2 linked regions of the Thiorhodovibrio winogradskyi genome follow. The protein of the gene in region 1 interacts with the protein of each later gene in a pairwise test. Links are inferred from orthologs where the notes say so. Each region holds a gene or a part of one and is shown in the gene's direction. Other genes may lie near its edges. The genes, in order: hypB and Thiowin_RS02125.

Region 1 (7,207 bases):
TCATCTTTGTCGGTGATCGCGGGATGGTCACCCGCGGCACGATTGACAAGCTCAAAGATGAGAAGGACTTGCAAACCATCGGCGCGCTGACCCACGGTGAGATGATGACGCTGCTGAAGAACAAGGTGATCACCCTTGATCTGTTCGATGAGCGCACTATCCATGAGGTCAGTGACCCTGAGGATCCGACCCGCCGCTACTGCCTCTGTCGCAACCCGCAGACGGCTGTACGCGAGTCGCAGACGCGCCAACGGCTGCTCGATCTCACCACTAAGACCCTGACGGAGATCGCGGCCTACAAGCGTGCCACAACCGTTGAGAAGCTCGGTGCGCGTGTCGGCAAGGTTCTGGCCAAATACAAGATGGGAAAGTTCATCCAATGGGCGATCGAGGCCGACCCGCAACAGGAAAAATCTTGCCAGCATCGTCTGACCTGGTCGATTAAAACCGAGAAGGTGGAGCACGAGAAGCGCTTCGACGGCTGCTATGTCATCACAAGCGATGTTGACAAGGAGCAGATGAAGACCTTGGACGTGGTGCGCGCCTATAAGAGCCTCACCTTTGTCGAACGCGCCTTTCGCAATCTCAAGACCGTGCAGCTGGAGATTCGCCCGGTTTATCACAAGACCGATGACCGGATTCGCAGTCATGTCTTTCTCTGTATGCTGGCCTATTATCTGCAATGGCACATGGAGCAACGGCTCGCGCCGTTATTTGCCAATGATGGCAAGGGCGAAGACAGACGCTGGACATTCCGTGGGGTGATTGATAGCTTGGCGCAGATCACGTGCAATCGCATTGCGGTCAACGGCGCTGAGTTCGATCAAAATAGCATTCCAACACCCGAGCAAGAACAGATCCTGGAGCTCCTGCAAGTCACGATGTAGCCACCCGCGTGAAATCCGAAATTGCCATCCAGCCCAGTAGTGGCGGGGGATTTCGGTCGGTCTGTAAAAAGAAAGTCAGACTAATTCAACCGACTGACAGCCTGGTGCCAAGCTGACAAGGGGAGCGACCCCTTTGCTTGGGCCATGGGAAGCCGGGTGGGGAAAACCGGGTGGGAAAACGTGACCGCGCCCGATCTTCGCCTGGGTTGGAGCATTTGCGGCGCGCGTTGATTTATTATTCGCCCACTGTCGCACACCGCCTTTCTCAACAGGGAGTCGTCCCCGTCATGCAGATTGCCAATCCCATTTACGATGTGGTCTTTAAGTTCTTGCTTGAGGACAATGAGAGCGCAAAGCTGTTGATAGGCACCATTATTGGCGAGGACATTCTCGCGCTCGAGTTTCGCCCGCAAGAGCGCAGTCACAAGATCGACGTCGGTGGCGAGCGCTTTCTGACCGTCTATCGCATGGACTTCGCCGCGCGCATTCGCAATACCGAAGGCGAGGAGCGCCAGGTGCTGATCGAGCTGCAAAAGGCCAAGTTCCCGACCGACATCATGCGCTTTCGCCGTTACCTTGGTAGCCAGTACAGCGATCCCGACAACACCCGCCTGGTCACCCTCGATCAGATCCAGGACCGCAAGGTACGCCAGGGTCTGCCCCTGCTGACCATCTATTTCCTCGGACATCGCCTGGAACACAGTCGCGCCCCGGTGATTCGCGTGCGCCGCGATATCGTCGATCTCACCACCGGCGAGCCACTCGCGGAGAAAGAACCCTTCATCGAAGGGCTGACCCACGACAGCTACATCATTCAGATCCCGGAGCTACACCGCGAGCGGCGCACCGAGGTTGAACGCATGCTGCAAATCTTTGATCAGGGGTTAATCATTGGTGACAAGCACGTACTCGCACTCGACGAGGCCGAGGTGCCGCCCCGCTATCGCCCGCTCGTTCGACGCCTGCAACGCGCGCGCGCCGAACCGGAGATTGCCGAGGTGATGGAATTGGAGGATGAAATTTTGCAGGAACTGCAAGAGCATGAGCGCGCCCAGGAGCGACTGCGACGACACGCCGAGCAGGCTCGGGCTCAGGCGGAGCAGGCTCGGGCTCAGACGGAGCAGGCTCGGGCTCAGGCGGAGCAGGCTCGGGCTCAGACGGAGCAGGCTCGGGCTCAGGCGGAGCAGGCTCGGGCTCAGGCGGAGCTGGAGCGCTTGGAAAAGGAACAAGCGCGCGAGCAAGCCAACGAAGCCCAAGCCCGGGCCGAGCAGCAGCAGGCCCAGAACGACCACTTACGCGCCCTGCTGCAACAGGCGGGGATTGATCCGGAGGACAGCCGCGGCGGTTGACTTGGCGCGGTGATGTCCACAGTGCGGTCTGCGGCGGTGCGTACTACTTCCTCCTGCGCGCCCCGCGCCAGACCGGCAAGAACACCTCCATGCTCGCCCTGGACAAGCGGCTGAATGCCGAGGGCCGCTGCATCGCATTGACCATCACCGACTGCAATCGCATCGACTTTGCCGCCCGCCAGCCGCACGGCGTTGAGTGCATCGGCGCGGCGCTCGATCCCGAACATCCGCCGGTGATTGCTAGCCTGGCGCCTCCTTTTGGCGTGCAGGACGTGCGCCGGGACGCCCAGGGACGCGCCCATCCCGGAGTCATTGTGTATCTTCTCGGCGCGCTCGACCGCACCAAGACGCCCTAGGCGCCATCGACCCGGTCGCCGCGGTTGGGGCTCGGCCCCGGAGATTGGGCTGCTATACTAAGCTTCTAGCCTAGCCAATAGGCTTCACCCATTTCGGTCTCTCGCGACAAGTGCGCGGGCGACCACCACTCGCGGAGGCCCGAAAGACCATGTGCAATACCTGCGGCTGTAACATCACACCCGGCAACGCGCATCTGGTGATCGGCGAAGGTCGCCATGCGCACGCGTCCAATGGCCAGGCCAGCGTCGAGGTGCTGCGCAATCTGCTTGGCGAGAATAATCATCAGGCCGCGCACAACCGCCAGCACTTCAATGCCCATGGGGTCCTGGCCATCAATCTGATGTCCTCGCCCGGCGCCGGCAAAACCAGCCTGCTCGAGGCCACCATCGATGCGCTCGCCAAAGAGGCGCGCATCGCCGTGATCGAGGGCGATCTGGAGACCGAAAACGACGCCGAGCGGATTCGCGCTCATGGCGTGCCGGCGGTGCAGATCGCCACCGGCAGTGCCTGCCATCTCGATGCCCATCTGGTGCACGATGCCCTGCACCGGCTCGACCTCGAGCAACTTGATCTGCTGTTTATCGAGAACGTCGGCAATCTGGTTTGCCCGGCCAGCTTTGATCTGGGGCAGCATCGGCAAGTCGCGCTGCTGTCCGTGCCCGAGGGCGATGACAAGCCGGCAAAATATCCGGTCATGTTCCGCGCAGCCGAGCTGGTGCTGCTGACCAAGACCGACCTGCTGCCGGTACTGACGGATTTCTCGCCGGAACGGGCCGAGCGTTATCTGCGCCAACTCGCCAGCGAGGCGCCATTCCTGCACACGGCGGCACGCGGCGCGGGAGCCGGCATCTCCGCCTGGCTCGACTGGCTGCGCGCGGAACTGGCGCTGGTTCAGGCGCGGGCCCAAGCACTGGAGGAGACCAACGAACTCCCGGATCATCATCACCATCACCATCACCATCACCACGGACAGCATCAAGATCCGCATCACCAGGGGCCGATGCATCAAGGGGTCCATCGGCAGGCCCACCATCATGCACAGGGACATTCGCACCATGACTAATGCAAAGTTAATCGCGTTCGCGTCGCTGGTATCGCGCTTGGGAGGACTTGCCGCAAAGCCGAGGTCGCCTGTGGTACTGCACCCGGGGTTGTCCCTGGCGGCCCTGGTGGTGATGGGGCTCATGCTGGTTGGCGTCGGAGCGCAGGCGGAGGATGATGCCCAAGCTGATCCTGCCAGGCAGGATGCGGCGGCGGTTTACGTCAGCGACAACACCTTTGCCGAGGTGATGGACGGTCTGCGCCTGGCGATCGAGGAACGCGGACTTGTGATTAACAACATCATGCACATGAACGAGATGCTCGAGCGCACCGGCGCCGACCTCGCCATGGATGGGGCACTGTTCGGCGAGGCGCGGTCGGTTGAGTTCTGCAGCGCGGTGCTGTCGCGGCGGATGATCGCCGAGGATCCCTCGCGCATCGTCAACTGTCCCTTCATCATCGCGGTATACAGCTTGCCCGATGAACCCGACAAGACCCTGGTTGCGCACCGCCGCTTTGGCGCCGATGAACTGGCCAACAGCGAGGTCATGCCCGAGGTGGCCCAGATGCTTCAGGAGATTGCCGAGCAAGCAGTGAGCTGGTAGTTCAGCACAGGATGAATTGGACTTGGTGAACACAGCATGCAAGCATGGCTGGCAGTCACGACAGGTGGCAACCGCAATGCACGAGCGTCTTGGCCCGAGTGGGAGCTGTGCTAATATGCCCGCATTGAAAAACCGTGGCGACACCGTCGACCGCGCGCGATGGACTCGGGGATCCTAGGGTATGAAACAGAGCAGATACCAATCGGCCACCATCAAGCCCATCGTCAAGCTGGGCGTGATCCTGGCCGCCTTGGCCGCTACCGGCTGCGCCACCATGCCTCAGGAATACGGCGACCCGCGCGACCCCTGGCAGCCCTACAACCGAGCCATGTTCAAGTTCAATACCGACTTTGACAACGCCTTCATCAAACCCACGGCGCAGGCCTACCAGAAGGTCACTCCGGAGCCTGTCAACCGCGGCGTGACCAACTTTTTCGACAACATCGCCGACCTCACCTCGGCAGTGAACAATCTGCTGCAGTTCAAGGTTTCGCGCACCGGCAGCGATGTGGGCCGGATTCTGGTCAATTCCACTGTTGGCGTGCTTGGCATCTTCGATGTCGCCACCAACCTTGGCATCCCCAGCTACAAGGAGGACTTCGGCCAGACGCTCGGCTACTGGGGCTTTGCCAATGGACCCTATTTCGTCATGCCAATCATAGGGCCCAGCACAGTGCGCGACACCCTTGGCTTTGCTGGCGATGTGGCCGTCGATCCTTTCTACAGCATCAACAAAAACGAGATTTACTGGGGCTTTATCGCGGTGCGAGTCATCGACAAACGGGCAGGGTTACTGACCGCAAGCGCGATTTTCAATGAAGCAGCCATCGACCGCTACAGCTTTGTTCGCGACGCCTACCTGCAACGCCGCGCCAACCAGGTCAGGGACGGTGATCCGAGCGATGACGTGATCGACCCAGAGGCCTGGGATTTGGACTTTGCCGACTAGGGCCACGCGACCAGCCCAACCGATTAGCCTTATAGAGTACGCGCGCGATCTCCAACGAGAACCAATAGCAATGGACGACACCCTCAAACGCTTGCTCGACGCCGAAGTGCGCGCCGAGAAAATCGCCCAGGACGCCGAGCGCGAACAAGAGCGCGTGATCCAGCGGGCGATGCAGGACGCTCGTCTCGCCGAGGAGCGTTTCCGCGCCTCCATTCCCGAACTCCACCGCGGTCAGATCGACAAAGCCGATGAGCGCGCCGGACAAACGGTGGCGGAACTGCGCCGCCGCTACGACGAACGCCACATCCAATTACGCGACATGGCCGAGCAGCGCGAGGACGAAGCGCTGGAAGCGGCTTTCGCGCTGCTCATAGACACCCGCCTGTGAGCACATCACCTCTCGCACCGCCGCCACTCGCATGAGCGCCGCCGCGCACGCCTATCTCAACACTCGGGTCTCGGTCATGAGCGCCCGGCTGCTGAATCCTGATCGGGCCAATGCCCTGCTGGGACTCGCACTGCCGGAACTGGCCGAGCGCCTGGGGCTGCAGTCGGTGATCGAGGATCAGCTCTCCGCCCACGCCAAGGCGCGCGCGGTCGAGCAGGCGCTGATGCAGACCTTGCTCGCCGATGTCGCCGTGCTGATCCGCCCGATGAATCCGGCCGAGCGCGCCCTGCTGCTGAGTTGGGCACGGCGTTATGCGCTCTTTAACCTAAAAACCCTAATCCGCGGCAAACTCTACCATCTCGACCCTGGCGAGATACGCAAGGATCTCTACGACCTGCCACCTGGCCTGCGCCTGGCACGTGATGAGCTCTTCCGAACCGAGAATGTGCTGGAGCTGCTGCGCGTGCTTGAACGCGGCCCCTTCAGTCTGCTCGCCCGCCAGGCGCGCGAGGTCTATGAGCAAAAGCGCGAGCCCTTCGCCTTGGAAGCCGCCATCGATCAGCAGTACTACAACGATCTGGTACGCCAGACCATGCGGTTTCAGGGTGCCAGTCTGCAACCTCTGCGGCGGCTCATGGGCGCGTTGCTTGACCGTGTCGATCTGATGTGGATGCTACGCTTTCGCTTTGCCTATGGCTTCTCACCAAGCGAGACCTTCTATCAGCTGGTGCCCTCGCCGCGCCTGCTGCATCGCGAGCGCCTGCTCGCGTTGGTCAACCATGAGAACCTGCGTCAACTGCTCGACGCCCTGCCGGAGCCGCTGGCCGCGCGCATGGCCGATGCCGGGGATCTCCTGGAGGTTCAGCGTCGTGCCGTTGCCCATCAGGCCGAGGAAACGCGCCATATCCTGACCCAAAGCGCCTCCGGCGTGGCCCGCGCCTTGGCCTATTTGATGCTGCGCGAAATGGATCTGATGTTACTCTTTGCGCTCCTGCAGGGTGGACTCCTCGGGTTGCCGCCGGATGTGATTAAAAGCGCGGTTGATCCGCACGCTTTTGGAGCAGCCAATGGGGGTGGCGCTCTGGCGGCAGCGGCCTGATGCTGGCACCAACCTCAAGTGATCGCCCATGACTTCTCGTTTTTTTAATCCCGCCCGCGCGAACCACCCATGATGCGCCTGAACTCCGCCTCTGCCGTCGCCGCCAGACAGGCCGCTCGCTTGGCCAACGATCTCGCCTGCCATTTGGGCGCCGGACTCTCCTGGCTGTGGCAACTCATCCGCGGGGAGGTCGAGGACGATACCCGCCCGCGCCTGTTGCCGCTGCCGATGCAGCATGTGCGCCTGATGCTGATGGCCGAGGATCTGCCACGCGCATCCCTGGCGCTGGCTGAGACCGCACAGTTTCATCCCGACACCCGTCCGCCAGAGGAACAAGCGCTGGCAAACCCGCCAGGCCGTGACTATCGCGAGACCTTTGCCATGGCGCGCTCGCGCCTGGACAAGATCGCCCGCATCCTTGAGCTTGAGGACAGTCCTGAGCCGGGCCAGACACGGGTGATCGATCATGACGACCTCGCGGCACTCAATCAGCAGCTCGGCACCCTGTGGGAAGACGCTTCGCGTCTGGAGG
Region 2 (7,151 bases), 4.5 Mb from region 1 along the record:
TTCCCAGACCGCCGGCAATGCGGTGATGCTCGGTGCCGGCTACTTCAGCCCGCTGGAGGGCTTCATGAATCTGGCCGATGCCTTGAGCGTCGCAGAGTCCATGACCATGACCGACGGGCGTTTCTTCCCGGTGCCTATCCTGTGCCTGCTGGAGTCCACCGATGCCATCGCCGGGGCCGAGCGCATCGCGCTGCGCGACCCCAATGTCGAGGGTCATCCGGTGCTGGCGGTCATGGAGGTTGCCGCGATCGAAGAGGTCTCCGATGCCCAGATGGCGCTGATGACCGACAAGGTCTATCGCACCGCCGATCCCGAGCATCCGGGGGTCAAGACCTTTAACACCCAGGGTCGGCTGGCGGTGTCAGGCGCGATTCAGGTGCTGAACTTCTCCTACTTCCAGACCGACTTCCCCGATACCTTCCGCACGGCGGTCGAGATCCGTAACGAGATCCAGGAACATGGCTGGAGCAAAGTGGTCGCCTTCCAGACCCGCAATCCCATGCATCGCGCCCATGAGGAGTTGTGCAAAATGGCCATGGACGCGGTCAAGGCCGACGGCGTGGTGATTCACATGTTGCTCGGCAAGCTCAAGCCGGGTGACATCCCGGCGCCGGTGCGCGATGCCTCCATCCGCAAGATGGCGGAGCTGTACTTTCCGCCCAACACCGTGATGATCACCGGCTACGGCTTCGACATGCTCTACGCCGGCCCGCGCGAGGCGGTGCTGCATGCCTATTTTCGCCAGAACATGGGTGCGACCGATTTCATTATTGGACGCGATCATGCCGGGGTGGGGGACTATTACGGTCCCTTCGATGCCCAGAGCATCTTCGACGACGAAGTTCCCGCCGGCGCGCTCGATATCGAGATTTTCCGCGCCGATCACACCGCTTATTCCAAAAAACTCAATCGCGTGGTGATGATGCGAGATGCCCCGGACCATGGCAAGGAGGACTTCATTTTGCTGTCCGGCACCCGAGTGCGCGAGATGCTCGGCCAAGGCGAGGCGCCGCCGCCGGAGTTCTCTCGGCCCGAAGTGGCGAAAATCCTGATGGACTACTATCAATCGCTTGGCTGAAACCCGTCGCCGGGCTGAAAGCAGTCGCTTAAATGACCAGGATTGGCTCTTGTAAGCCCCTTTACAAGCAGTTTAGTTGATCTCGGTCGATAGGCATTTCGTTAATTCGTAATAAAATAAAGCTGCGGCAACCTGCAGCTAACGGAGACCCTCAAACAATGATCACTAGTAATCCCTTCGTCGAGCTCTCGACGATCATCCCGCCTGGCGCGATGAAGGCCTATGTCGTCCTCATGGTCTTGCTTGTCATCGGTGGTACCCTGCTCGATATCTGGCACAAAAAGAGCGCGCTCTACTTCTTCGAGAAAGGCAAGTCGCTGAAAAAGCTGGCTAAGCGCGAGGTCAGCAGTGCCGAGAAGCTGACCATCGCCATCAGCACCATCAAGCATGAGGTGTTGTCCTCGGGCGAGTTCGAGAATCCTGACCGGCGTAAATCGCACCTGCTGATGATGTACGGCTTCATCGTCTTCGTGCTGACAACGGCCTCGATGATTTTCAGCCTGCCGGCCGCCGAGGGGCAGTCTTGGTTCCTGACCTCCCTACTATGGCATGCGGGCGCTGCCTCCATCTGTGTCGGCGGGTACTGGTTCTGGTTCAAAATCCGTGCCGACGTGCGCTCCGAGGGCCACGAGTGGTATGAGGTGCATCAGTCCGACATTTTCATCGTCTCCTTGCTGCTGATGGCCGGCTTTGCCCTGATTTGGTCGCTGCTGGGTCTGGGCGTGCTGGGTGGCTTCGCCTTCTTCGTCTTTATCGCGGCCGCGACCACGCTCTTTAGCACTGTCCTCTGGTCAAAGTTCGCGCACATGTTCTTCAAGCCCGCCGCCGCCTTCCAGAAGAAAGTGGCTAAGGCCGATGGTTCCCTCGATAAGCTGCCTGAAGTGCCCGAGTTGACCGACCCGGTCGTCAAGGAGCGCTTTCCGGATATTCCTGAGTACATGGGCGAGAAGCCCGCTTATATGGGCTTGGGAATCAAGCGTGAAGCGCCGAGCCATTACTGAGACTTATTGACTCAATCGGGTTTGCTCAATCGGGTTCACTGAATCTGGTTCACTGAATCAGGTCACGAAGAGGATTAGAAGATGCCAACTTTTGTTTACATGACCCGCTGCGATGGTTGCGGCCAGTGCGTTGATATCTGTCCGTCAGACATCATGCACATGGACTCCGTTGTCCGTCGTGCCTATAACATAGAACCCAACATGTGCTGGGAATGTTATTCCTGCGTCAAGGCCTGTCCGCACAATGCGATTGACGTGCGCGGCTACGCTGACTTTGCTCCGCTCGGCCATTCAGTGCGGGTGCAGCGCGACGAGGAGAAAGGCGTGATTGCCTGGCGGATCATTTTCCGCAATGGCGAGAAAGACATGACGCTGCTCGCGCCCATCACAACCAAGCCCTGGGGCCAAGCGATCCCGCAACTCGCCGACGAAGCCGAGCCTAGTCAAGAAATGCGCGATAGCCAGCACCTGTACAACGAGCCCAAGTACATTCGGCTGGATGATGGTGGTCTGCACACGCTTGAGTCCAATGGCCTTAAACTGAAAGAAGGGGTGTACTACTGATGGCTTTCAAGACAATCATCGAAGATGGCATCGACATCCTGGTCGCCGGCGCCGGCCTGGGCGGTACGGGCGCGGCCTTCGAGGCGCGTTACTGGGGCAAGGATAAAAAAATCGTCATTGCAGAAAAAGCGAACATTGACCGTTCAGGCGCCGTGGCGCAGGGCCTCTACGCCATCAACTGTTACATGGGCACCCGCTTTGGCGAGAACAACCCGGAAGATCATGTGCGTTACGCGCGCATCGACCTCATGGGCATGGTGCGCGAGGATCTGCTGTTCGACATGGCCCGCCATGTGGATTCCACCGTGCATCAATTCGAGGAATGGGGCCTGCCGCTGATGCGCAACCCCAAGACTGGTGCCTATCAGCGCGAAGGGCGCTGGCAGATCATGATTCACGGCGAGTCCTACAAGCCGATCGTCGCCGAGGCGGCCAAGAAGTCCGCGGACAAGGTCTTCAACCGCATCTGTGTCACTCATTTGCTGATGGATGAGAGCAAGCCGAACCGAGTCGCTGGCGCTGTCGGCTTCAATGTGCGCACCGGCAATTATCATGTGTTTAAGTCCAAGGCCGTGATCGTGGCCGCCGGTGGAGCCTCGAACATCTACAAGCCGCGTTCGGTCGGCGAGGGTGCCGGTCGCGTCTGGTACGCACCCTGGTCCTCCGGCTCCGCTTACGGCCTGTTGATTGGTGCCGGCGCCAAGATGACCCAGATGGAAAACCGCATCGTGCTGGCGCGCTTCAAGGACGGCTATGGTCCGGTCGGTGCCTACTTCCTGCATCTGAAGACCTACACCCAGAATTGCAACGGCGAGGAGTATGAGTCCAACTGGTGGCCGCAACTGCAGGAAATGGTCGGCAAGGAATACCTCGACCCCGAGGCCTCCCACCGCACCCATAGACCCATCCCGACCTGTCTGCGCAACCATGCGCTGATCAACGAGGTCAACGCCGGGCGCGGCCCGATTCACATGATCACCATGGAGGCCTTCCAGGATCCGCATCTGGAGGAAATCGGCTGGCACAACTTCCTCGGCATGACCGTCGGCCAGGCCGTGCTCTGGGCCGCCACCGACGTGGATCCGAAGAATGAAAACCCCGAGTTGACCACCTCCGAGCCTTATGTCATGGGCTCGCACGCCACCGGCTGCGGTGCCTGGTGCTCGGGTCCCGAGGACATCTCGCCACCCGAGTATTTCTGGGGTTACAACCGTATGACCACGGTCGAGGGGTTGTTCGGTGCTGGTGATGCCGCTGGTGGCACCCCGCACGCCTTCTCGTCCGGTTCCTTCACCGAAGGGCGGTTGGCGGCCAAGGCGGCCTGCAAGTACATCGACGATGGCAAGGCCGAGGGCATTCGCGTAACTGATGAGCAAATCGAGCGCCGTCGCGCCGAGATCTACAAGCCGATGGAGCATTATCGGGTCTATCGCAACGAGATCACCGCCGGTTCGGTCAACCCCAACTACATCAACCCGCGCCAAGGCCTGGATCGCCTGCAAAAGTTGATGGACGAGTATTGCGGTGGTGTGACTGTCAGCTACATGACCAACGAGAAGTTGCTGAATATCGGTCTCAAGAAGATGAAGATCTTCGAGGAAGATCTCGAGAAGATTGCCGCGGAGAATATCCATGAACTCCTGCGCGCCTGGGAGTTGAAGCATCGCCATCTCACCTCCGAGGCGGTCATGCAGCACACCCTGTTCCGCAAGGAGACCCGCTGGCCTGGCTACTATTACCGTGGCGATGTCATGAAGGTGGACGACGAGAACTGGCATGTACTGACCGTCTCGCGTCGTGATCCAGAAACCGGCGAATACACCATGGAAAAGGCGCCTTGCTACCATCTGGTTGAGGCCTAGGGGGCTGGGCGGGGCGAATTCATTCGCCCCGCCGTCCCGCTCTGCTCAATATCGACAATAAGCAAAATTTCATCGTGGATGCACGAGAAAGCAAGATCGACGCGTCCAGTTGATCTTTTTTTCTGTGCCTTCATTTTTCCACTCGCAACGATGAAAACATCATGGCGGAGCGCCGGCGATTGACGAGGATATGACATGAATATTATCGATCTAACGGACGAAGAGATCCTCGCGATTGCCCATCCCATGTGGGATGACTTGATTAAGTATTCCAACCAGGGCGCATACGGTAAGTTCATCAGAAAATTCTCCTATGACCTGCTGCTTGGACTGAATGAAGTCGAAATGGGCAAACAGTTCGCACACAGCGAGTTATCCCGTAATCTGGTCGAGGAACGCGACTTTCTCGGACTCATCCGCCGTGGTGAACATGTGACCGCGCTTTATCGCGTGCGCAGCAAGACGCGGGAAGGCGAATGGCTCGGGCGCATGGTCCTTGGCTTTGAGAAAGGCGAAGTCCGGATTTTTGCCGCCTCGATTTTCTGATCGCCCTTGATTTAGACTTCGACTTCAGGCAATCCGGCCCAAAAGGAGACCATGAATTCAGTCATTCAGGACAATAAGTTTGTCGAGCTAACCTATCGCGTCCTCGATCAAAAAACCGGCGATGTGCTGACGACCGTGGATTTTCCGCTTGGCTATGTGCACGGCACCAATACCGTCTTGGATGCTCGGGTGATGGCGGAACTGGAAGGGAAGCAAGCGGGAGAGACGCTGTCGGTACCCATTGATTGCACGGATCTTTATGGCTCGCGCGACGAGTCCCTAGTCGTTACCGACTTGATCGAGAACGTTCCCGAGGAGTATCGCGAACTTGGCACCCGCATTGTCATGGAGAACGCCAAGGGTGAGACCAAGAGTTTTCTCGTCACCCGAATGGATGACAAAACGCTCACCATTGATGGCAATCATCCGCTCTGCGGCCGGCAGGTGGTCTTCGAGTTGGAAGTGCTGAAGGTGCGTGATGCCACCGAGGAAGAAATTCTCGCCGGCGGCAAGCTCGAACAGGGACCCAATCTTGGTGGGGCCGAAACAAGACCAATCTGACCAGAGGCAGCGCTGGATAGTGCTTGCACCTAGGGGGCGATGTATTTGCCCAATTGCCTATCCTTCAATTGGAGCGCCGCAGTGGTGTATTCCTTTCAATGATCATGACCCATACCCAAGTTTCGCGCGATGTCTGATAACAACCCTGCTCCAGTCACCAAAGAAGAATGCCGCTTTTGTGTGTCAAAACCCGGCCGTCAGCTGATGATCGAGAGCACGCAGGGTTTTGCCGCTTATGATCGCTTTCCCGCCAGTCCAGGCCACTTTCTGGTCATTCCCTATCGCCATTTCGCCAGCTATTTCGACATCAATGATGCCGAGTTGGTCGATCTTTGGGGCTTGGTTAAACGCGGCAAGGAGATGGTCGAGGAAGCCTACCACCCGGATGGCTATAACATCGGCATTAACGTCGGCCACTGGGCTGGGCAATCCATTCATCATCTGCACATCCATGTGATCCCGCGCTACAAAGGCGATGTCGAAAATCCCAAAGGCGGCGTGCGCGGCGTGATTCCGCACAAGAAACTGTATCACCTTGCCCAGGATTAGAGGCAGGGGATTCGATAAAGGGGGCTGTCCCGGAGTCAGCAGAAGGTAATGGCTTCAGCCGCGACAAAAAAAGTGGTTAATTCTTAAGCTGAGCTAAGGGTTAAGGATGGAATAGCTTCCGCATCGCGCCATAGACCTGCTCATAGGTATAGGCATTCTCTCCGCAATGGATGAGTTCGTCATCTTCCGCATCATTCTCAGTGGCAGAAGATGCGCGAAATGTCAGGTAAGGGTGAACCTCTAGGCCCTCGATTTCAATTCCTGCCAGATCATCAATGATGCCAGTGATGCTCAGCGCGATTTCGGCCGTCAGGTCTTCGATTCGCGCTTGGTCAAATCCTGTTTCTTGAAGCTTGGCTTCTTGAAGCTTCATTTTGATCCGTTCAACGATCTCCGCGGTAAAAATCCGCTGTAGTTCGTCGAATTGCTTACTGTCTAATCTCAGCTTCATGCTCAAGACCTTTGCAGCCGCGTCAGCCTAGGTTTGGGGCTCACGCGGCTGCATGTGCTCAGATACGCGCCTACATTACATTGGTTGTGTCTAACCAAGGACGCTAGTATGGATCGCTCATTGGGTTCTTTTGGCTAGGGGCGTTTGGGCGTCTGATAAGGGACTTCCTTCTGGAACTTGTCCCAAATCACATCGTATCCAACATAGCCCTTATCGTTAGCTTGTTTTTGCCGGGTCAAAACAAAGCGGCTATGGCCGTCTGGAACCTGGGGGCGGGTCTTTGGTTGATCGCTCATGACTGACCTCTGCTAATTCATTAGGCTTAGGATTGTAGGACTGGCTATATTAACGCAATTCGGCATGGGATATTGTGTTTTCAGTAAAAAACACCACTAGAACGCTATCGCGTCGCGCTCATGCTGTCAAGCTGGCGCAAGCAAGCCCAGCGATTCAAAATTTTGGTGTTTCATCTTGTGTAGAAGCGGCTTCCAGCCGCTTCATGACGCGCCAACTGATGACAGAGCCAACAATCAGCCGTT

What was found.
Region 2: the proteins of hypB (region 1) and Thiowin_RS02125 interact in binary tests that used the Escherichia coli proteins (3 or more experiments, as listed by UniProt). The link is inferred for Thiorhodovibrio winogradskyi from one-to-one orthologs.

Annotation. Positions count from the first base shown.
Region 1 is NZ_CP121472.1:4,930,420-4,937,626, reverse strand. What follows is about bases 1,735-4,698. They hold hypB (hydrogenase nickel incorporation protein HypB), read left to right. Parts: upstream 1,735-2,741; coding sequence 2,742-3,656; downstream 3,657-4,698. Other genes in these bases: Thiowin_RS22840 (MlaA family lipoprotein), read left to right, coding at 4,421-4,698; Thiowin_RS22845 (DUF302 domain-containing protein), read left to right, coding at 3,649-4,239; Thiowin_RS22855 (hypothetical protein), read left to right, coding at 2,233-2,592; Thiowin_RS22860 (hypothetical protein), read left to right, coding at 1,735-2,236. In the rest of the region: Thiowin_RS22865 (IS1634 family transposase), read left to right, coding at 1-887; more of Thiowin_RS22860, read left to right, coding at 1,175-1,734; more of Thiowin_RS22840, read left to right, coding at 4,699-5,188; Thiowin_RS22835 (ATPase), read left to right, coding at 5,259-5,576; Thiowin_RS22830 (V0D/AC39 family V-type ATPase subunit), read left to right, coding at 5,608-6,675; Thiowin_RS22825 (V-type ATP synthase subunit I), read left to right, coding at 6,904-7,207. UniProt on the Escherichia coli protein: Involved in the maturation of [NiFe] hydrogenases. Required for nickel insertion into the metal center of the hydrogenase. Exhibits a low intrinsic GTPase activity, which is essential for nickel insertion.
Region 2 is NZ_CP121472.1:416,264-423,414, forward strand. Bases 3,950-6,857 are described here. They hold Thiowin_RS02125 (FKBP-type peptidyl-prolyl cis-trans isomerase), read left to right. Parts: upstream 3,950-5,102; coding sequence 5,103-5,612; downstream 5,613-6,857. Other genes in these bases: aprA (adenylyl-sulfate reductase subunit alpha), read left to right, coding at 3,950-4,505; Thiowin_RS02120 (hypothetical protein), read left to right, coding at 4,701-5,051; Thiowin_RS02130 (HIT family protein), read left to right, coding at 5,817-6,161; Thiowin_RS02135 (hypothetical protein), read right to left, coding at 6,262-6,612; Thiowin_RS02140 (hypothetical protein), read right to left, coding at 6,747-6,857. Also shown: sat (sulfate adenylyltransferase), read left to right, coding at 1-1,078; Thiowin_RS02105 (adenylyl-sulfate reductase), read left to right, coding at 1,237-2,079; aprB (adenylyl-sulfate reductase subunit beta), read left to right, coding at 2,161-2,643; more of aprA, read left to right, coding at 2,643-3,949; more of Thiowin_RS02140, read right to left, coding at 6,858-6,908. UniProt on the Escherichia coli protein: Folding helper with both chaperone and peptidyl-prolyl cis-trans isomerase (PPIase) activities. Chaperone activity prevents aggregation of unfolded or partially folded proteins and promotes their correct folding.